4 regions of the uncultured Citricoccus sp. genome follow, and region 4 is predicted to be linked to each of the others. Evidence: riboswitches for the same ligand, from Rfam matches in the RefSeq annotation. Region 4 holds a riboswitch; each other region holds the start of a gene.
What was found. A riboswitch is a leader RNA that binds a small molecule or an ion and turns the genes downstream of it on or off. The one in region 4 is predicted to bind glycine.

Region 1 (5,546 bases), on a different contig from region 4:
TCCGCCCCGGGTCCAGCACGCAGTGCGAACTCTCCGGCGCCGAGCAGGACGTCAGCAGGACCAGGGGGAGCAGTGACGCGATCACCGCGCGGGTCCGTTGCACCGATGGGCCTCCTGTCCAGGCCCCCGGCCTGACCGCTGGCTCCCCGCGCCGGTGGCCCGTGCGCGTGATTGCACCGCAATGTACTCCTCCCGGCGGCTCCCCGCACCAGTTCATCGGGCGGGTCGAGGACGCCGTTCAGGCACCCCGGCGTGCAGGCGTCAGCACCGGAGGACGGTCATCCGCGGGCGGCGGCCGGAGCCGGACCGGTGAGGGCGTCGGCCAGCAGGGTGCCGCCGAAGCCCATCAGCACCAGGCCGGTCACCCGGTCGATGGCGGCCAGGGACCGCGGGCTGGACAGCCAGCGGCGTGCGTAGCCGCCCCCGATGATGAGCACGGCGAACCAGCTCATCGTGAGCGCGGCGTGCACCCCGGCCAGGGCCGCACCCATCAGCAGGGGCGAGACGCCGTCGGGGAGGAACTGCGGGATGGTGGCGATGTAGAACACGCCGACCTTGGGGTTGAGCAGGTTGGTGCCGGCACCGGTCAGCCAGCCGCGCCAGGGAGGGTCGGCGGGCGCCGGGGAGCCGGCGCCCCAGCCCCCCGGTTCGCCCGGGGAGGCGGCACCCGTCACGGCAGTGTTCACCGGGTCCCTCCCGGTGCCGCGGAACGAGGACCAGATCATCGACGCACCCAGCCAGAGCATGTACGCCGCCCCGGTGATCGTCAGCACGCGGTAGGCGAGCTCTGAGGCCGCGAGCAGGGCGGAGACCCCGACGGCGGCGGCGATGCCCCACACCACGGCCCCGGTGGCGACCCCGGTGGCGGTGGCCCACGCGTAGGGGCGGGACCGGGTCAGCGAGGACCGCAGCACCAGGGCGGTGTCCAGTCCGGGCACCAGGGTCAGCAGGCCGGCCACCACGGTGAAGGCGAGCAGGGCGTCCAGGATCGTCACCGATCCAGTGTAGTCAGGGAGGGTCGCCGGACCGGAGGAGATCAGGTGGTCCCCGGCCCCCCGTCCCGGCCCTTCCCGGGGCCCAGCCCGCGGGGAGGGCAGCGCCTCGTTCCTGTCTGCCGGACGCCCCCGGTGGGATACTGGTGCCGCATGACCCGCCACCGGTGGGTGGGCATCCCCGCCCTGGCGAGCCGGCCGTCCAGCACATCCCAGTGACTCCGGAGAACCCGTCATGAGCCAGACAGCAAGCCAACCCGGTGCCGACCGCGACCTGAAGTCCAGGCACCGCACCATGTGGGCCTCGGGTGACTACCCGGGCATGGTCGAGACGTGGTTGCTCCCCCTCGGGCCGAGACTCGTCGAGGCAGCCCGCGTCACCTCCGGCCAGCGCGTCCTGGACGTCGGTGCCGGCACGGGCAACGCGTCCCTGCCGGCAGCGGCCACGGGGGCGAGGGTCACCGCCGTCGACCTCACTCCCGAGCTGCTGGACGCAGGGCGGCTGCGCGCCGAGGCGCAGGGGTTCGACCTGGAGTGGGTGGAGGCCGACGCCGAGCACCTGCCCTTCGAGGACGCCTCCTTCGACGTGGTGATGTCCTCGATCGGCGTGATGTTCGCCCCCCACCACCAGGAGGCCGCCGACGAGCTCGTGCGCGTGTGCCGGCCCGGCGGGACGATCGCCCTGCTGAGCTGGACGCCCGAGGGCGTGGTGGGCGGGCTCTTCCGCACCATGAAGCCCTTCGCCCCGGCGCCCCCGCCCGGAGTGCAGCCGGCGCCGCTGTGGGGCACCGAGGAGCACCAGCGCGCCCTGCTGGGTGATCGGGTGGCGGTGGACTCCGCCAGCCGGGGCACCCTCGAGGTCACCGCCTTCGGCACGCCGCGCGAATTCGCCGAGCATTTCAAGGCGTCCTACGGCCCCACGATCACCGTCCGCAGGAACGCCGAGGGCGAGGGCCGTGCCGAGGAATTCGACCAGGCGTTCCAGGCCTTCTTCGACGAGGCGAACGTGGGGACCGAGGACCGGGCGCGCTTCGAGATCGAGTACCTGCTGACGGTGGCCACCCGGAGGTAACCGAGGCCGGCCTACCCCGGGACGGTGACGTTCCGGATGGTCATCTCGACGGTGTCGAAGGTGAGGTCGAGCATGGCCTCGAGCTGTTCGCGGACTCCGACGACCACCTCCGTGGTGCGGGTGACGTCCGCGTGGGGGGACAGGAAGCACTCGATCCACAGCCGCGGTGCGCGCCGGGGGCCGTCGATGCGGACGAGGGCGTCCTCGACGTCCCGGTGCGTCATCAGTCCGGTGGCCGCGGCCTGGGCGATCTTGGCGCACCGTTGCTCCGCCGCGGCGCCGGGGCCGGTGGGGCGGCCGGCCGGGGAGGCCTCACCGCCCGGGGTGAGACCGGGCCATGCACGTGCATTCGTCATCCGGGGAACTCCTGGGGTCTGCGATCGTTCTCGCGTCGTCTGTAGGTTCCTCCCCGATCTGTTGCGCGGCCTGAGAGTTTCCATCCCACCCGGGCGGGGCGGGACTTGCTCCTTCGGCGAGCACGGCGAAGACCGCGCTACTTTCCAGATGTGCCTCGGTGCGGCGGTGCGGGGGCCTGAGAGTTTCCCGGGAGGAATTGCTCCTACGGCGCCCGACCGGTGGTGCCGGACGGGACTCTCCCGCCACACCTCAACGGCAACGGCTATTCTGCTGTGATTGCGATCACAGTGTAGTCAGGCATTTGATTTGTATACAAAATATGCCGTGAATCTCGTCACACGGGGTCATCCGGGCCGTTGCCGGGAACGCCGGGTGGTCGGGGGCCCTTCCAGTGCCACGACCGGCGCGCCTACGCTGGGGGCGACCCACAGCCCATCCCAGGGAGGGGACGTGCCGGAATTCCAGGACAGATACGACGCCGGTGCCCAGCTCGCAGCGCGGCTCGCCCCGCGCTGGGCCGGGCACGCCGACGTCGTGGTGCTGGGCCTGCCCCGCGGCGGGGTGCCGGTCGCGGAAGTGGTGGCCCGGGAACTGCGCGCACCGCTGGACGTGATCATGGTCCGCAAGCTGGGGGTGCCCTCCTACCCGGAGCTCGCGATGGGTGCCATCGGTGAGCAGGGCGTCCGGCTCCAGGACGAGGGCACCATCCGGCACTTCGGGGTCACGCAGGAGCAAGTGGCGCTGGTCGAACGCCGCGAGCAGCAGACCCTGGACCGCCGGGCGCGGCTCTTCCGTGCCGGCCGGGAGCCGCTGGACCTCACGGGCAAGACCGCGATGATCGTCGACGACGGCATCGCCACGGGCTCCACCGCCCGGGTGGCCTGCAGAGTGGCCCGGGCCCTCGGGGCGGCGCGCGTGGTGCTGGCCGTGCCGGTTGCCTCGCGGACCACCGTGGACTCGATGCTCATGAGCCGCGAGGCCGACGAGATCGAGGTACTGGCCACCCCCCGGGGCTTCCGGGCCGTCGGGGCCCACTACCGGGACTTCGCCGCCGTCGACGACGAGACGGTCGCGGCGATCCTGTCCCGCGGTAGCTGAACCCCGGCCCGTCGCGACCGGGTGTTCCCGGACGCGACGGCCCTCCCTACTGTGGGACGAGGAGAGGGCGCCAGCGACCCCTGCGGCGCCGACGGAAGGACCATCCATGCGCATCGTCATCACGCAGAACATGACCCTGGACGGGCGGATCGAGATGCTCGACGACTGGTTCGACCCCGCCGACCAGGACCCGGAACTGGTCGGGGAGATGCGGCGCCAGACGGCCGGCGAGGACGTGCTGCTGCTGGGCCGGCAGACCTTCGAGGACCTCCGCGGCTACTGGCCGCACCGGGCGGATGACACCACCGGAGTGGCCGAGGCCCTGGACCGGGCGGACAAGCGCGTGGTCTCCGCCACCCTGACCGACCCGCAGTGGGAGAACACGACCGTCATCGGCGGCGACCCCCTCCAGGCCGTCCGGGAGCTGCGGCGGCAGGACGGCCGTGACGTGGTCGTCACCGGGAGTATCCACCTGGCGCACACCCTGATCGAGGCGGCGCTGGTGGACGAGTTCCGCATGTTCACCCACCCGGCCTGGCAGGGCCGCGGGCGGTCCTTCTTCCCGGACGGTTTCGATGCCCCGCGGCTGCGGCGCATCGACGGCAAGGTCTTCCCCCACGGGGTGGTGTACGCCGCCTACGAGCTGGCCGGACTGGCCCACGGTGACGGTCCCGGGGGCACCGCGCTCGCCGGACTCGGCTCGGAACAGGAGGACTGAACGATGGGCAAGCTCATCTACTCGGTGATCGCCTCCCTGGACGGGTACATCGCCGACGAGGCGGGGGACTTCTCCTGGGCCATGCCGGACGCCGAGGTGCACCAGTACGCCAATGACGAGCTGGCCGGCGTCGCCGTCCACCTCTACGGACGCCGGACCTACGAACTGATGACCCCGTGGGAGAACGACCCGGAACTGGCCGCGTCCGCACCGGTGACCGCCGAGTTCGCGCGGGCATGGCAGCGGGCGGACAAGGTGGTCTACTCCTCGACGCTGGACAGGGCCAGCACCCGGCGCACCACGCTGGAACGTCACTTCGATCCCGCGACCGTGCGCCGGCTGAAGGCCGAGGCGGCGGGCGACCTGCTGATCGGTGGTCCGACCATCGCCGCCTATGCCCTGCGCGCCGGGCTCGTGGACGAGGTCAGCCAGGTACTGCTGCCGATCGTCATCGGCGGGGGACTGGCGGTGTTCCCGGCCGGGCTGGGCCTGGACCTCGAGCTCATCGGTGAGCAGCGGTTCGCCGGCGGGGCCGTGGCCCTGAGGCACAGGGTGGACCGGATACGGGACTGAGCCGTACCCTTGACTGCCATGAGGTCCTGAGTCCCCTCCGTCCCGCGCCCGAGGCTGCGTCCGAGCCGCCCGGCGGGATCCGACCGACCGCCCCAGGACCGTCATGACCTCCTCGACCCCTCGTCCCTCGCGGCCCTCTGCCGCACGGCTGGCCGCCGCCTCGACCCTCAGCGGCGCCGATCACCTCGTGGTGGACGGCGTCTCCCGGTCCTTCGCGGACCACCGCGTCCTGACCGACATCAGCTTCACCGTCTCCTCGGGTGAGCGCGCCTGTCTCATCGGTGAGAACGGCACCGGCAAGACCACCCTGCTGCGCATCATCGCCGGCCTCGACGACGACCACGCCGGCCGGATCAGCGCGCCCGGCAGCACCGGGCTCTATCACCAGCAGCCGGCCTTCGAGCTGACCCTGTCCGTGGAGCAGGTGCTGGCCCAGGCCACCGCGCCGCAACGGCACCTCGTGGAGGAGGTCGCCCGGCTCGCGGAGGCGCTCGCCGTGGGGCAACGGCCGCCCGGTGACCGGCTCGTGACGGCCTATGACCGCGCCCTGGCCGAGGCCGCCCGCACCCGGGCCTGGGACGTGGGGCACGTCGTCGACCGGGTCGTCGAGGGCCTGGGCCTGGCCGGGGTCCCCCGGGACCGGCGGGCCGGTGAGCTGTCCGGTGGCCAAGTGTCCCGGTTGTCGCTGGCCTGGCTGCTGCTTCGGCGCCCGGACACCCTGTTGCTGGACGAGCCG
Region 2 (5,546 bases), on a different contig from region 4:
CTCGCGCCGGGCCCGGTCCCCTTCGTAGGCTGGAACCCGACAGGAGCGCCGAGGTGGCGGGAGGACGCATGGAGGCGGTACACGTGCTGGTGTCCGGCACCGTGCAGGGCGTGGGCTTCCGCGCCACCTGCCGGCGGGCCGCGGCGTCGGCGGGGGTGACCGGCTGGGTCCGCAACCTCGACGACGGCCGGGTCGAGGCGCTCTTCGCCGGTCCCGCCGCGGCGGTGGAGGCCATGGTCGGGTGGTGCCGGTCCGGACCCGGTGCCGCGGAGGTCGAGGCGGTACGCGTCGACCGCCTGCAGGCCCCGCCGTCCGGCCTCCCCGGGCGCTTCGAGGTGCGCTGACGCCCCTGCCCGCCGCCCGTCATGGCCCGGAGGACATCGCCCCCTGCGGACCCGCACGGACGTGTCCCCTGGACGCGGACGGATCCTCCACCCGCCCCTCGCCGGCCGTTCGTCGGCGCCTACAGGACCAGGGCGGCGATGATCCCGCCGAAGAACAGCGGGATGTTGAAGTGCAGGAACGTGGGCACGCAGGTGTCCCAGATGTGGTGGTGCTGGCCGTCCACGTTCAGCCCCGAGGTCGGGCCGAGGGTGCTGTCCGAGGCGGGCGAGCCGGCGTCGCCGATGGCTCCGGCCGCCCCCACCAGGGCGGCGGTGGCGAGCGGGCTGAACCCGACGGCGGCGCACAGCGGCACGAAGATCGCCGCCAGGATCGGGACGGTGCCGAAGGACGAGCCGATGCCCATGGTCACCAGCAGTCCGACGACCATCATGACCACCGCCGCCAGCAGCCTGCTGTCCCCGATCCAGCCGGTCGCGGACGTCACGAGCTCGTCCACGGCGCCCGTCTCGGACAGCACGGACGAGTACCCCGAGGCCACCAGCATGATGAAGGCGATCGTGCCCATCATCGTCACGCCGCCGTGGGCGAGTTCGTCGGAGGTGCGCCAGCGCTCGCCGCGGAAGACGAAGATCACGAGGATGCCGCCGAGCGCGGCGATGACAAGCGAGCCGAACGCGATCTGGAGCACGAGGGTGACCGCGAGCCCGATCAGCACGACGACGTGCTGGCGTGTCCAGCCTGACTCATGACCCGAGCCCTCCGCACCGTCGTGCGAGGGACCGAACGCGAAGGCGGTGAGGTCCGGCGCGGCGTCCCGGTACTCCCGCGCCCGGCGGTAGCTGAAGAGGATCGCGATGACCAGGCCGATGACCATGCTGGCGACCGGGATCGCCATGGCCAGGGAGATCTGCCCGAGCTCGACGTCCATGCCGTACTTGGCCATCTCGTCGAGGATGATGTTCTGGAAGATCAGGCCGAATCCCAGCGGGATCAGCATGTAGGGGGCCTTCAGGCCGAAGGTCAGCGCGGTGGCGACGGCCCGGCGGTCCATCCTCATCCGGTTGAACACGCTCAGCAGCGGCGGGATGAGGATCGGGATGAAGGCGATGTGGACCGGGACGATGTTCTGCGACAGGCAGGCGAGTCCGGCGATCCCGAAGAGGGTCATCGCCCGCCGGCCGGAGATCAGCGGCAGGATCCGGCGGATCAGCTTCCCGGTGATCCCGGAGCGGGCGACCATGACCGACAGGATGCCGAGCAGGATATAGCTCAGGGCGGTCTCCCCCTGGCCGCCGAGCCCGTCGACGAGGATGGTCACCGTCTCATCGGGGGTCAGCCCCGCGAGCAGTCCCGCGACGAGCGTGGCGATGAGCAGGGCGACGATGACGTTCACGCGGGCCAGGCTCAGCGCGGCGAGCACGAGCACGGACACGACGACGGGATTCAACAGCACAGCGGGGACGACCTCTTCGGTGGCGCGGGCGGCGTGATGGCGCATCCGCGCCCCGAAGAGTGTAGCCGGAGTACGGGTCTACTCACCCGCAGCACGGTGCCCTTACCGGTGACCCGACGGCGGCGGGCCCGGTCAGCCGAACAGGCTGAGCAGGATGCCCCCGACCGCCACGATGCCGGCGATGACCACGAAGACGTTCGAGATCGCGCCCCGGAACGGCGCCAGGGCGGGGACCTTCCGGATGGCGTACATCGGCATCAGGTAGAGCACGGCCGCGATGACCGGCCCGGCCAGTGATTCGATGAGTCCCAGGATGCTCGGGTTGAGCACGCCGGCGATCCAGGTGCTGGCGATGAGGAACACGCTGATCCCGATCCGCAGTCCGCGGTCGGAGAAGCGCCGGGACTGCGGGTCCACCATCCCGCGCATGATGCCCTGCGCGCCCTCGAACGCCCCGAGCCAGTGGCCGAAGAAGGACGAGCCGATGGCCGTGACAGCCACCGCCGGCCCGAGCCAGGCGATGATCGGCAGGCCCATGACGTTGGCCAGGTGGGAGAGCACCGGCAGGTTGGCGTCCTTGGCGGCCTGCAACCCCTCGGGGCCGAGGGCCAGCACGCAGGACCAGACGAAGCCCATGGTGAAGACCACCAGCAGGATGGAGGTGACGCGCAGGACGGAGGAGGCCTTCTGCACCGAGCCCGCCCCGTAGCGCTGGCGCAGGGACACCGAGAACTGCGAGATCGCCGGGGAGTGGTTGAACGCGAAGACCAGCACGGGGATCATCAGCCACAGGGACATCGCGAAGTCGCCGGCGGCGGGCACGGCCCCGAAGCCCTCGAAGGACCAGGACGGGATGAGCAGCAGGGTGACGGAGAACAGGACCGCGATCAGCGGGTAGACCAGCCACTGGGTGACGATCAGCATGACGCGCTGGCCGGCCACCATCACGGCGGACATCAGCAGCACGAGCACCCCGGAGAGCAACCAGCGCGGCCACGGGTCCATGCCCAGCTGGTTGACCATGAGGCTGTCCACGGTGTTGGTGATGCCGACGCCGTAGATGAGCACGATCGGGAAGATCGCCAGGAAGTACAGGATGGTGACCAGGCGTCCGGCGGCCTCGCCGAAGTAGTCCCGCACCACGCCGGTGATGTCACGGTCGGCCCGGGGCGAGGCGACCACCATGCGGGACAGCGCCCGGTGGGAGAAGTAGGTCATCGGCCCGATGATCAGCGTGGCGATGATCAGCGGCCACATCCCGCCCAGGCCGGCATTGATCGGCAGGAACAGGACGCCGGCGCCCACGGCGGTACCGAACAGGCCGATCGTCCAGCTCGAGTCGAAGCGGTTCCAGCCCGGCGCGGCGGCCGTGCCGTCCGGACGGCCGGGTGCCGGGCTCTCGAGGGTCGGGGCTGCGGCGGGGGCGTGGCCGGCTGGTCCGGCCTCGGTCCCGACGGCGACGGGCCCGGTGGGGCGGCTGGGTTCCATGGGTTCTCCTCAGGTGGACGTGGGACGGTGGTCCCCTCGTGTCCTCCCCGCTCTGTCCATGGACCTGAGAGTTTCGCGTCGTGCCGGCCCGGAGCCGGTCGGCCGCTTGCCCCGTCGGTGGTCGCGCGTGGGTGTGGCGACGCTTTCCAGAGGTGCCCAGCGATCCGGTACGGGGGCCTGAGAGATTCCCGGGGAGGGCTTGCTCCTTCGGCGTCGCGCATCTTAGGTGGTGCGGGATCTCTCCCGGACCGCTCAGTGGCTGATTCCGGGAGACAACTGTAATGCACCTCACACGGGTGCGTGAAATCGCGGCCGGGTCCTCACCGCGCGGGTGTGCTCCTGCGGGACTTCCGGACGATGCCGGTGTCCTGCATGTCCTCGAGCTCGCGGCCCTTCGTCTCCGGGACGAAGCGCCAGACGAAGAGGAAGGACAGTACCGCCATCACCGCATAGAGCCCGTAGGCCACGGTCAGCCCGATCTCGGCCAGCCACGGGAACGTGGTGGAGACCGCGAAGTTCGCGGCCCACTGGGCCGCCGCGGCCACGGCGAGCGCCCCGGCGCGAATCCGGTTCGGGAACATCTCCCCCAGCAGGACCCACACCAGGGGCCCCCACGTGGCACCGAAGAAGACCACGAAGGCGTTGGCCGAGATCAGGGCCACCGTGGACCACGGCTGGCCCAGCTCTGCGGCCGTGGTGCCGTCGGCGGCCTGGACGACCTGCGCGAAGGAGAAGGCCACCGCCATCAGGCCCAGTGAGGCCGCCATGCCCAGGGACCCGACGAGCAGCATGGGGCGCCGCCCCACCCGGTCCACCAGCAGGATGGCCACGATCGTCACCACGATGTTCGTCACCGACGTGATCACCGTGATCGTCAGGGCGTCGGACTCCCCGAAGCCCACGGAGCGCCACAGCGTGGTCGAGTAGTAGAAGATCACGTTGATGCCCACGAACTGCTGGAACACGGACAGGACGATGCCGATCCACACGATCGGCCTCAGGCCCATCGCCGGTCCGCGCAGGTCGCGCAGGGACTCCCGCCGCTCGGACTCCAGGGTGTCCTTGATCTGCTCGATCTTGAGGTTGACCCGTTCGATGCCGGTGAAGTCGTACAGGACCTGGGCCGCACGGTCGAGGTCACCGCGGGCGACCAGGTACCGGGGTGACTCGGGCAGGCGGAACGCGAACGCCCCGTAGAGCACCGCCGGCACGGCCTCGGCCATGAACATCCAGCGCCAGGCCTCCAGTCCCCACCACAGCGTCTCGGCCGCGCCCCCGGCCAGGTTCGCGAAGAGGGCGTCGGACAGCAGCGCCACGAAGATGCCGGTCACGATGGCCAGCTGCTGCAGGGAGCCCAGCCGGCCCCGGACGCCGGCCGGGCTCACCTCGGCGATGTAGGCCGGGGCGATCACGGAGGCGGCGCCCACGCCCAGGCCGCCCACGACCCTCCAGATGATCAGGCTCCACACGTCGAAGGCCAGCCCGGAGCCGAGCGCGGAGACCAGGAAGAGCACCGCCGCCAGCAGCATGACCCGGACCCGGCCGAAGCGGTTGGCGACGGGACCGGCGAACCAGGCACCCAGGGCGCAGCCGATCAGGGCCGAGGACACGACGAAGCCGGTCAGCCCGGGTCCGAGTGCGAAGCCCGACTCGAGGGCGTCGACGGCGCCGTTGATCACCGCGGTGTCGAAGCCGAACAGGAAGCCACCCAGGGCGGCGGCGATGCAGATGCCGATCACGCGGATGTTCACGCGGTCGGCGGGATTCTTCGGCGTCATGACTTCCTCCGTGGGGGCGTGACCGGATGCCCCACCCTACTGCCGCTCCATGCCAGGGCGCAGGTCCTGGGACCCGCGAGGCCTGGGACCCGCCAGGCCGGGCCCGGGCCCGCGCTCCGGCCGCCCGCAACACTCTCCCCTTCGGGTCACTCCGACTGTAAGATGGATCTCAGTCAACTTAGGGTCATCCAGACCCTAAGTGGGAGGACGGGAGTCAGGGTGGATCAGCACACAGCCCGGTTGGCGGTGTCCACCGTCATCTTCGCGCTGCGTTCCGAGGCCGGGGACCCCCCGGCCCTGTGGACCCCCTTCGTGCGCCGCACCCGGGAGCCCCACCTGGACCAGTGGGCCCTGCCCGGCGGCTGGCTGCCGGACGCCGAGCCGCTCGAGGACGCCGCCGCCCGGACCCTGGCCGAGACCACCGGACTGCGCCCCAGCTACCTCGAGCAGCTCTACACCTTCGGCGCCCTGGACCGCTCCCC
Region 3 (5,546 bases), on a different contig from region 4:
TGGGCCTGGCCGGGCTGTTCGGCGGGCTGGGTTTCACCTTCCTGGGAACGGGGCCGACGTTCGCCGGGGTCGCCGGACTGTTGCTCGCCGCCAGCCTCCCCCTGTGGTCGTCGCGGCGCTGACCGCGAGAGGCTGGGGAATGTCGCGAACGTCCAGGCAGAACTCTTAACCAACCCCTGCTGAGGAAGCCGAACCGGAGACTTTCGCGAAAGCATCACGCTCGCGGGCCATCGGCACTTCGCAGGCTTCGAATATCGCCCTGACGCCCCCCTTGTTTTGTCCACAGAGACATATAGCCTCGGTGTACCAAACACCTTGATGGGGGATCCAGCATGCAGTTTACTGACCGTCTTTTCTCACTAGCGGCCAAACTACAACAGCAGAAAAGTGTCATCGAAACCGAAGAGGCCACGAAGAACGCACTGGTCATGCCGTTCATCTCGTCGATATTGGGCTACGACGTGTTCAACCCTCTTGAGGTGGTGCCAGAGTTCACCGCTGACGTGGGCATCAAGAAGGGCGAGAAGATCGACTACGCGATCGTCCATGACGGTGAAGTGCAGATGCTCATTGAATGCAAGAAGTCTCTCGGTTCCCTGACGCTCGAGCATGCCTCGCAGCTATACAGGTACTTCGCGGTGACCAATGCGCGAATCGCCATTCTCACCAACGGAGAGGCATACCAGTTCTACACGGACTTGGACGCTCCCAACAGAATGGATTCCAAGCCGTTCCTGGTTCTCGATCTCAATGATATTGATGAGGCACTGATTCCGGAGCTTCGCAAACTCTCCAAGGATGAGTTTGACCTCGACTCGGTCGTCAGCGCTGCCGAAGAACTCAAATACATCGGTGCCCTGAAACGCGTGATTGGTGGTTACTTCACGACTCCTGACGAGGAATGGGTGAAGTTCCTCGCCTCAAAGGTGCATGAGGGAGCGATGACACAGAAGGTCCGGGACCAGTTCAGCCCCTTGGTCGCGAAGGCCTGCCGTCAGTATCTGAAGGACCAGGTCAACGACCGTCTCAAGGCCGCGCTGGGAGAGTCCTCACCATCAGCGGCAACCGAGGAGCTCGCCAGCAATGTCACCAGCGGGGAAATCGCCGAGCGCGATCTCATAGATGTCGTCGCAGACGGAATCGAGACCACTGTTGAAGAGCTGGAAGGCTTCCACATCGTGCGCGCCATCGTCTGCAGTGAGGTCGGTCCGGAGCGTATTGTGCACCGTGATGCAAAGTCCTACTTCGCAATTCTGCTGGATGACAACAACCGGAAACCCATAGCCCGCCTCCACTTCAATCGATCTCAGAAGTACCTGGGTATCTTCGACGCACACAAGGCGGAGACCCGCGTTCCGCTCACGAACTTGGTGGACATCTACAACCACGCCGAAGAGCTCCGAGAGAGTGTTCGCGGATATCAGACCGCCTCTTGATCTGATGGTCCTCGGGCTTATCAGTCTCCACGCGAGCGGTCTGGCCATTCCGGTCCAGAGGGCGTCCCCATAGTCTGATCCAAAAGCGACGGCGGTTCTGTTCGTTGCCGTATTCGGGTGAGTTGAGGGGAGCGGTGAGATGACGCAGCACGAGGATCCGCAGGTGGCGCGGCACGCGCAGTCGATGGCCGGGCAGGACGGGACCATGCCGGCACAGCAGCAGGAACCGCCCGGGCTGACCGCCCCCATGGACCCGGTGCCGGACCACGGGGAGTCCAGCTGGGTCGGGCGGGGCCGGCTCGAGGGGCTGAAGGCCCTGATCACGGGCGGTGACTCGGGCATCGGTCGTGCCGTGGCGATCGCCTTCGCACGGGAGGGTGCCGACGTGGCGATCAACTACCTCCCCGAGGAGGAGGAGGACGCCCAGGACGTGGTCGGCTGGATCGACAAGGCCGGCCGCACGGCGGTGACCGTACCCGGGGACCTGCGGGACGAGCAGGAATGCGGGCGGATCGCCGAGGAGGCGGTCGCGGGACTGGGCGGCCTGAACATCCTGGTCAACAACGCCGGTTACCACTGGGCCCGCGGAGAGCCCGGGATCGAGGGGCTGCGGACCGAGGACCTGGACCGGGCGGTGCGGACCAACCTGTACGGCACCCTGTGGCTGACCCGGGCGTGCGTGCCGCACCTGTCCCACGGGGACTGCATCATCAACACCACCTCGGTACAGGCCTACCAGCCCTCGGAGACGATGATCGACTACGCCGCCACGAAGGCCGCCCTGAACAACGTCACCGCGAACCTCGCCGGCGAGCTCGGGCCGAAGGGCATCCGGGTGAACGCGGTGGCGCCCGGACCGGTCTGGACGCCGTTGCAGCCGGCCACCAAGACCCCCGAGGCCGTCTCCCACATGGGTGCGGACACCCCGCTCGGCAGGATCGGCCAGCCCGCCGAGCTCGCCGGGGCCTACGTGTTCCTGGCGAACCCGGCCGAGGCGAGCTACGTCTCCGGAACGGTGCTGGGTGTGACCGGCGGGCTGCCGGTGTTCTGAGACCCCTCCGGCGGACCGGACCCTCCGGGACGTCTCCACCACCCAGGACATCCCCGACGAACGATCGGCGCCCCACCATGCAGCGGAACGAGCTCGAGGCCCCCATCGCCACCAAGATCCTGCGGCGGCTGAGGACTGCCACGGAGTCCGGCCGGATCACGTGGTCTCCGGTGCAGGACTGCGTCCCCGACCGGGACTGGCTCAGCGGCCGGTTCGCCGTGGCGACGATCGAGGACACCGTCGAAACGGGCTTCGCGGGCGGCGACGCCGTCCGGGCGCGCCCACGTGGAGCACGAGATCCCCCAGCTGAGGGTCGGGAGCGTCCCCGAGCCGTTCGACGGGGCCGTGCTGTCCCGGTTCATCCAGAGCCTGGACGCCCTGTCCACCTGAGGGGCCGGGACGTCGACGGCGAGGCCACGCAGTATCGACGGTGACGCCGATGACCGTTGCCGCGGCAGGACCCTGACCTGTGGGAAGGGTGAGGGCGCGCGCACCCAGCGACTCGGGGGGACGTCGGCGGTGCGGCTGTGCCAGACTGGTGCCGCGCCACATCTCCCGCGCGGGAGAGTGCCGGTGCTGCAGGATCCGGGCCTCCGGACCCGGCGGCGCCGGACGCCGAAGGAGCAATCTCTCCCCGAGAATCTCTCAGGCCCACGTACCGCGCAGGGTCGGCGTCTCTGGAAAGTGCCAGGCCCCCAACGCCTCGGCCACCGACGGTGCAAGCACGTATCCTCCAGATACGTGCGGAATCTCTCAGGTCGATGACAGAGCGGGGAGGTACCGATCCGCGCCCGAGAAGCGCCTTGGAGGAGAACCCATGAACGCCATCGTCACCCCGTCCACCGGTCAACGCCACGAGCCGCGGGACACCGCGTCAGCCCCGTTCACCAGCCGTCACATCGGTCCCCGCCAGGCGGACGCCGAGACGATGCTGGCCGCCCTGGGCTTCGAGTCCCTGGAGGCCCTCGTGGACGAGGCCGTGCCCGCGGACATCCGCCAGCACGAGCCCCTGAACCTGCCCGAGGCCCGGACCGAGGCCGCCGTCCTGGAGGAGTTGCGGGCCATCGCCAACCGCAACATCGTCAAGACCCAGATGATCGGCCAGGGCTTCTTCGACACGGTCACCCCGCCGGTGGTGCTGCGCAAGGTCCTGGAGAACCCGGCCTGGTACACCGCCTACACCCCCTACCAGCCGGAGATCTCCCAGGGCCGGCTGGAGGCCCTGCTGAACTTCCAGACCATGGTCGCCGACCTCACCGGCCTCGAGATCGCCAACGCCTCCCTGCTGGACGAGGCCTCCGGCGCCGCCGAGGCCGTGCTGCTGATGCACCGGGCCAACCGGAAGAACGCCAACGGCATCACCCTGATCGACGCCGACCTCTACCCGCAGACTCGCACCGTGGTGGAGGGCCGTGCCCGCGCCCTCGGCCTGGACGTGCGCGTCGCGGACCTCTCAGCGGGCCTGCCCGAGGACCTCGCGGCCGATCTGGAGGAGAAGGGCCTGTGCGGCATCCTGCTGCAGCAGCCCGGGGACTCCGGCCGGATCCACGACCACTCCGCGGTGATCGCCCAGGCCAAGGAGCGCGGCGGCATGGTCGCCATCGCCGCCGACCTGCTCTCCCTCGCGCTCATCGTCCCCCCGGGCGAGCAGGGTGCGGACATCGCCGTCGGCAACACCCAGCGCTTCGGCGTCCCGCTGTTCTTCGGCGGCCCGCATGCCGCCTACATGGCCGTCCACAAGGGCGTGGAGCGCCAGTTGCCCGGCCGTCTCGTCGGCGTCTCGCAGGACGCGGCCGGCCGGCCCGCCTACCGCCTCGCCCTGCAGACCCGTGAGCAGCACATCCGCCGCGAGAAGGCCACCTCGAACATCTGCACCGCCCAGGCCCTCCTGGCGATCACGGCCTCCATGTTCGCCGTCTACCACGGCCCGGACGGCGTGCGGGCGATCGCCGAGCACGCCCACCGGCAGGCCGGCCGGCTGGCCGCAGCCCTGCAGTCCGCCGGGTTCACGCTGAACCACGAGTCCTTCTTCGACACCGTGCAGGTCTCCGTGCCCGGACTGGCCCGCACCGTGGTCAACGCCGCCGAGGCGGCCGGGGTGAACCTGCGCCTCGTGGACGCGGGCACGGTCGGCATCTCCTGTGACGAGACCACCACGGACCGGGACCTGCTCGCGGTGCTGTCCGCCTTCGGCGCCCCCGCGGAGGCCCTCCCGGCCGGTGCCGGGAGCGGGCAGTCCGGGGACACCGGGGCACCCGACGCCGGCCGGGCCAGCGGGCACATCCCCGCGTCCCTGCAGCGCACCAGCGAGTACATGACCCACCCGGTCTTCAACACGTACAAGTCCGAGACCCAGATGCTGCGCTACATCAAGCGCCTCTCCGGGTACGACCTGGCCCTGGACCGCACCATGATCCCGCTGGGCTCGTGCACCATGAAGCTCAACGCGACCGCGGAGATGGAGTCCATCTCCTGGCCCGAGTTCTGCTCCATCCACCCGTACGCGCCCGACCACCAGACCGAGGGCTGGCGCTACCTGCTGACGGACCTCGAGGAGAAGCTGGCCGAGATCACCGGCTACGCGGGGGTCTCGGTGCAGCCCAACGCCGGTTCCCAGGGGGAATACGCCGGCCTGCTGGCCATCCGCAAGTACCACCTGGCCAACGGTGAGGGTGAGCGGGACATCTGCCTCATCCCGGCCTCGGCCCACGGCACCAACGCCGCCTCGGCGGTGCTGGCCGGGCTGAAGGTCGTGGTGGTCAAGACCGCCGAGGACGGCACCATCGACAGCGCCGACCTGGACGCCAAGATCGCCATGCACCGGGAGCAGCTGGCGGCGATCATGATCACCTACCCCTCCACCCACGGTGTCTACGACGCCGACGTGCGCGAGGTCTGCCGCAAGGTCCACGAGGCCGGCGGCCAGGTGTACATCGACGGGGCCAACCTCAACGCCCTGGTCGGCCTCGCCCAGCCGGGCAAGTTCGGCGGCGACGTCTCGCACCTGAACCTGCACAAGACCTTCTGCATCCCGCACGGCGGCGGCGGTCCCGGCGTCG
Region 4 (5,546 bases):
GATGGAGACGCCGGCGTAACCGGTGATGGCGCACAGACGGGACTCCAGGTCGCTGATCAGCTCGTGCCATCCGGCGGCCTGGTGCGACGGGGCGAACGGGTGGATCCCGGCGAACTCCGGCCAGGAGATGGCCTCCATCTCGGCGGCGGCGTTGAGCTTCATGGTGCACGATCCCAACGGGATCATCGTCCGGTCCAGCGCCAGGTCCCGGTCAGAGAGCCTGCGCAGGTACCGCATCATCTGGGTCTCGGACCGGTGGGTGTTGAACACCGGGTGGGTCAGGAACTCCGAGGTGCGCACGAGGGACTCCGGCAGGGCATACCCACGGTCCACCTCTCCCGTGGCCGCCGCGACGGCGGCATCTGCCTCGGCCACGCCGAAGGCCACGGCCACCGCGGCCACGTGCTCGGTGACCGTGGCCTCGTCGGTGGACACCGAGACGGTGTCCGCGTCGATCAGGCGGAGGTTGACCCCCAGCGTCTCGGCGGCGTGGACCACGGACTGGGCACGACCGGGCACACGGGCGGTCACGGTGTCGAAGAACCGGTCGGCCAGCAGCTCGATGCCTTCCCCCTCCAGGACCACGGCCAGGGTCCGTGCGTGACGGTGCACGCGGTGGGCGATCGCCGTCAACCCTGCGGGGCCGTGGTAGACGGCGTACATGGAGGCGACCACGGCCAGCAGCGCCTGAGCGGTGCAGATGTTGGAGGTGGCCTTCTCGCGGCGGATGTGCTGCTCGCGGGTCTGCAGGGCCAGTCGGTAGGCCCGGGCCCCGGTGTCATCGGTGGACACGCCCACCAGGCGCCCCGGCAGGGACCGCTCCAGGCCGCGGCGGACGGCCATGTAGGCCGCGTGCGGGCCGCCGAAGAACAGCGGGACACCGAGGCGCTGGGTGTTGCCCACGGCGATGTCCGCACCCTGCTCCCCGGGCGGGACGATAAGGGTCAGGGACAGGATGTCGGCGGCCACCGTCACCATGGCGCCGCGGTCCTTGGCCGCGGCGATGACGGCCCCGTGGTCCACGACGGCGCCGTTGTTTCCGGGCTGCTGCAGCACGATCCCGGAGATCTCACCTTCGGGCAGCCCCGCGGTCAGGTCGGCGACCTCGACCTCGAAACCCAGTGCCTGGGCGCGTCCCTGCACCACGGCCAGGGTCTGGGGGAAGAGGTTGGTGTCCAGCACGGTCTTGCCCTCGGCGTGGGCCTTGTTGGTCCGGCGCATCAACAGCACGGCCTCGGCCACCGCGGAGGCCTCGTCCAGCAGGGAGGCGTTGGCAACCGGCAGTGCGGTCAGGTCCGCGACCATGGTCTGGAAGTTCAGCAGGGCCTCGAGCCGGCCCTGGGAGATCTCCGGCTGGTAGGGGGTATAGGCGGTGTACCAGGCCGGATTCTCCAGGACGTTGCGCAGGATCACCGGCGGGGTGAGGGTGTCGTAGAAACCCTGGCCGATCATCTGGGTCTTGAGGACGTTCTTGGAGGCCATCTGCCGCAGGTCCGCCAGGACCTGGGCCTCAGAACGGGGCTCGGGCAATTCCAGCCGATCCTGTTGGCGGATGTCCACCGGCACCGCCGTGTCCACCAACTCGTCGAGGCTGTCGTACCCCAGGGTGCGCAACATCTGGGTCGCTGCCTGCGGGCCGGGACCGATGTGACGTTCGGCGAAGGAGTGGTCGCTGAGCTCAGCGGCGGTGGGGCGGGCTGGGGTGATCGTCATGAGAGGAACTCCAGAGGTCTGCGCGGTCTCCCGCGGTGTCTATGGGTTCCTCCCCGATCTGTTGCACAGCCTGAGAGTTTCCGTCCCACCCGGACGGGGTGGGACTTGCTCCTTCGGCGAGCACGGAGAACTCCGCACTACTTTCCAGATGCGCCTCGGTGCGGCGGTACGGGGGCCTGAGAGTTTCCCGGGGAGGAAATTGCTCCTACGGCGCCCGACCACGAATGCTGGACGGGACTCTCCCGCCGCACGTGAACGGCCAGACTATGTGATTGCAGTCACAGCGTATACGTACTTTCTGCCGAGTGCAACGGCACTCGCATTCACGTCATCCTGGGTCACACAGGTCCTCCTCGCCGCGGTCCTGCTGCGGATGCCCCTGTCTCACCGCCCCCGCAGCCGCCGGGCCGTGCGGAGCAGGATTCGGTGCGGAAATTCGAAAATCCATTGTGCGCCGAGGTGACTGTCACCTAGGATGTGAGGGCTGTCACAGTCGAATGGCCGTTGACGTGCGGCGGGAGAGCCCCGACCAGAACACCGGTCGGGCACCGTAGGAGCAATTCCTCCCCAGGAAACTCTCAGGTCCCCGGACCGCCGCACCGAGGCATCTCTGGAAAGTAGCGCGGAGTTCTCCGTGCTCGCCGACGGAGCAAGTCCCACCCCCTCCGGGTGGGGCGAAACTCTCAGGCCGTGCAACAGAGGGGGAGGAACCCACGGACGACGCGGCACACCGCGCAACTTACTGGAGTTCCTCAATGACCCTCACCCCAGCACGCCCCGTGAGCACTACCGAGCAGTCCCCGCATCTGGAGCGGGCCCTGTCCAACCGGCACATCCAGCTGATCGCCATCGGCGGAGCCATCGGCACCGGCCTGTTCATGGGCTCGGGGAAGACCATCTCGGTGGCCGGGCCCTCGGTGATCTTCGTCTACATGATCATCGGCTTCATGCTGTTCTTCGTCATGCGCGCCATGGGTGAGGTACTGCTGAGCAACACGGACTACAAGAGCTTCTCCGACTTCGCCGGTGACCTTCTCGGGCCCTGGGCGTCGTTCTTCACCGGGTGGACGTACTGGTTCTGCTGGGTGGTCACCGGCATCGCCGACGTCGTGGCGATCGCCCACTACGTGTCCTTCTGGTGGGGGGACCTGCCGCTCTGGATCCCCGCGGTGGCCTGCATCGTCCTCCTGGTCGGGCTGAACCTGCCCTCCGTCAAGGCGTTCGGCGAGACCGAGTTCTGGTTCGCGCTGATCAAGATCGTGGCCATCCTGGCGTTGATCGTCGTGGGTCTGGGCATGATCATCACCGGCTTCGAGTCCGACGGCACCCGGGCGGCGTTCTCCAACCTGTGGACCGAGGGCGGGATGTTCCCCACCGGCTTCATGGGCTTCGTCGCCGGGTTCCAGATCGCCGTCTTCGCCTTCGTCGGCATCGAGCTGGTCGGCACCACCGCGGCCGAGGCCAAGGATCCGGAGAAGAACCTGCCCCGGGCGATCAACTCCATCCCGGTGCGCATCCTGCTGTTCTATGTGGGTGCGCTGATCATCCTGATGGCCGTGAAGCCCTGGACCGCCTACAGCGCGGATGAGTCACCGTTCGTGGGCATGTTCGCCCTGGCCGGGCTGGTCGGCGCGGCCGGGGTCGTGAACTTCATCGTCCTGACCTCCGCCACCTCCTCGGCCAACTCCGGGATCTATTCCACCTCGCGCATGATCTACGGCCTGGCCACGGAGGGCGACGCCCCCAAGGCCTTCGGCCGGCTGTCCTCCCGGAAGGTCCCGAAGAACGCGCTGCTGTTCTCCTGCATGTTCCTGCTCGCCGGCGTCGCACTGCTCTATGCCGAGGGCAGCGTGGCCGAGGCCTTCACCCTGGTCACCACCGTCTCGGCCCTGTGCTTCATGTTCGTGTGGTCCATCATCCTCGTCAGCTATCTCGTCTACCGCCGTCGCCGCCCGCAACTGCACGCCGTGAGCGCGTTCAAGATGCCCGGCGGTACGTTCATGCCCTACGTGGTGCTGGCCTTCTTCGGGTTCATCATCTGGGCGATGACCACCCAGGCCGACACCCGGGCTGCCCTGCTCGTCACCCCGGTGTGGTTCCTGGTCCTGGGCCTCGGTTACCTGAAGCTGCGCCGCAACCCCGAGCACGCCGCCCTGCGCGCCCTCCACGAGGCCAAGGTCCGCCAGGAGCTCGAGGACCGGGACGTCCACGCTCAGGATCCGGCCCTCGCCCCCTGAACCGTCTGTCCCGCCACCGAGATCTCGCCATCCCGTCCGTCCCCCCCAGGCCGCCACCTCGGCGGGCTGGGTGGGACGGACAGCGGTACCCACCGGCCCGGGCGGAGAGTGCCGTCCCCACGAGGCCGGTGTGGGGTGAGGGCGAAGACCTCCAGACGATGCGCGGACGCGCAGACCGGTACCTGCGCCGAGGAGCAGAACCACCCTCCGCGGTGCCTCCACCGTCCGGGGGCGCATCGGGGGACCGTCGGCATAGCGCCGGCGATGACGGCGGGGTAGGTTGCTGGCATGACGGCGCATCAGCCTTATGAGACGCTGCGTGTGCATGACGGTGTTGAGGTGCGCCGGTACCCCGAGCACGTCCTGGCAGAGACGACCGTCGAGGCAGGCTTCGAGGATGCCGGCAACCGCGCCTTCCGCATCCTGTTCGGTTATATCAGCGGAACGAACCAGGCCGAGCAGAAGGTGGCGATGACGGCGCCGGTGCTCCAGGACGCCCCGTCTGAGTCCATCGCGATGACCGCTCCCGTCCTGCAGGAGGACGCGGACGTGTACCCCGACGGCACCGGCAGCGGGCGCTTCCGGGTGGCGTTCGTCCTGCCGGAGGGATTCACCCTCGAGAACGCCCCTCGCCCCACGGATTCCCGCGTGCGGTTGCGTCGTGTCCCCTCGACCGTGGCCGCGGCCATCCGGTTCCGTGGACGCTGGAGCCAGGCGAACTATCGCAAGCACCTGGAAAAGCTGCGCACCGCCCTGCGCGCCGAGAACCTCTCTCCGGTAGGACCACCACGCTTCGCCCGGTTCGATCCTCCCTTCAAGCCCTGGTTCCTGCGCCGCAACGAGATCGTCCTGAGCCTGCAGGACCCGGTCGATCCGCCCAGTCCACCCGAGAAACGTCGCTGAGGGGCTCTCGACCACTACCCGTGCAGAGCGTTTGGGGCCAGATCACAAGCTGTGGGTCCCTGCCGGGGGGTTGCGGTGAGCGCGTCCGTGGGGCACAGCGCCTGACCACCTCGGGCCCCGTCTCCGGCACTCCGGCGTGGAGGCGTGGGCGGGGGAGCCGGGGGTCAGACGCCGTGGGTCAGGAGTGGCGGGTCAGGAGGGTGGCGACCCGGCGGATCTGGTCGGGCTGGAACCCACACCAGTGGTCCTCGTCGTCGACCACGACGACGGGGGCCTGGCTGTAGCCCAGCTCGTTCTGGATGTAGACCAGGGCGTCCGGGACTTGGCGGACGTCGATCTCCTCGAAGTAGAGCCCGGCGGTGGCCAGGGCGGTCTTGGTGAGCCGGCACTGCATGCACGCCGGCCCGGTGGTGTAGACGGTGATGGTCCTCATCGGTGCGCTCTCCTTCGCTCCGTGACCCCTCTGGGATACCAGCCGGAACGGACACGTTTAGCCGGCCGTGATGGATGAGTGGTCGGAGGCGTGGGACGGAGCGGACTGATGAGCAGGTGAGGGGTCGAAGCCGTCGGAACCGGGACAGTAGGCCCACTCACGCAGGAAGGCCCCGCCGGAGCGGGGCCTTCCTGGTGTGGTGTTGTGTCAGTGCTCGAGGGTGCCGCGGCTGCCGGTGGCGGCCAGGGCGTCGGGCACGT

Region 1: linked by a shared signal. The riboswitch ahead of Q0283_RS04955 (hypothetical protein) and the one ahead of gcvP (aminomethyl-transferring glycine dehydrogenase) in region 4 are both predicted to bind glycine.
Region 2: linked by a shared signal. The riboswitch ahead of Q0283_RS00110 (amino acid permease) and the one ahead of gcvP (aminomethyl-transferring glycine dehydrogenase) in region 4 are both predicted to bind glycine.
Region 3: linked by a shared signal. The riboswitch ahead of gcvP (aminomethyl-transferring glycine dehydrogenase) and the one ahead of gcvP (aminomethyl-transferring glycine dehydrogenase) in region 4 are both predicted to bind glycine.

The regions. Positions count from the first base shown of each region.
Region 1 is NZ_CALMQR010000054.1:38,566-44,111, forward strand. It holds gene Q0283_RS04940 (hypothetical protein) at 1-103, opposite strand, end outside; gene Q0283_RS04945 (LysE family translocator) at 279-995, opposite strand; gene Q0283_RS04950 (class I SAM-dependent methyltransferase) at 1,228-2,064, shown strand; gene Q0283_RS04955 (hypothetical protein) at 2,076-2,420, opposite strand; glycine riboswitch at 2,575-2,673, opposite strand; gene Q0283_RS04960 (phosphoribosyltransferase) at 2,872-3,519, shown strand; gene Q0283_RS04965 (dihydrofolate reductase family protein) at 3,626-4,237, shown strand; gene Q0283_RS04970 (dihydrofolate reductase family protein) at 4,241-4,810, shown strand; gene Q0283_RS04975 (ABC-F family ATP-binding cassette domain-containing protein) at 4,914-5,546, shown strand, end outside.
Region 2 is NZ_CALMQR010000004.1:2,063-7,608, reverse strand. It holds gene Q0283_RS00120 (acylphosphatase) at 69-344, shown strand; gene Q0283_RS00115 (Na+/H+ antiporter family protein) at 464-1,843, opposite strand; gene Q0283_RS00110 (amino acid permease) at 1,931-3,286, opposite strand; glycine riboswitch at 3,442-3,542, opposite strand; gene Q0283_RS00105 (sugar porter family MFS transporter) at 3,607-5,064, opposite strand; gene Q0283_RS00100 (NrtR DNA-binding winged helix domain-containing protein) at 5,284-5,546, shown strand, end outside.
Region 3 is NZ_CALMQR010000158.1:2,892-8,437, forward strand. It holds gene Q0283_RS17340 (MFS transporter) at 1-122, shown strand, start outside; gene Q0283_RS17345 (type I restriction endonuclease) at 333-1,436, shown strand; gene Q0283_RS17350 (SDR family oxidoreductase) at 1,576-2,487, shown strand; glycine riboswitch at 3,038-3,158, shown strand; partial or broken gene gcvP (aminomethyl-transferring glycine dehydrogenase) at 3,305-5,546, shown strand, end outside.
Region 4 is NZ_CALMQR010000160.1:438-5,983, forward strand. It holds partial or broken gene gcvP (aminomethyl-transferring glycine dehydrogenase) at 1-1,713, opposite strand, end outside; glycine riboswitch at 1,868-1,968, opposite strand; glycine riboswitch at 2,219-2,317, shown strand; gene cycA (D-serine/D-alanine/glycine transporter) at 2,469-3,950, shown strand; gene Q0283_RS17390 (heme-binding protein) at 4,239-4,853, shown strand; gene Q0283_RS17395 (glutaredoxin domain-containing protein) at 5,032-5,286, opposite strand; gene Q0283_RS17400 (ubiquinol-cytochrome c reductase cytochrome b subunit) at 5,494-5,546, opposite strand, start outside.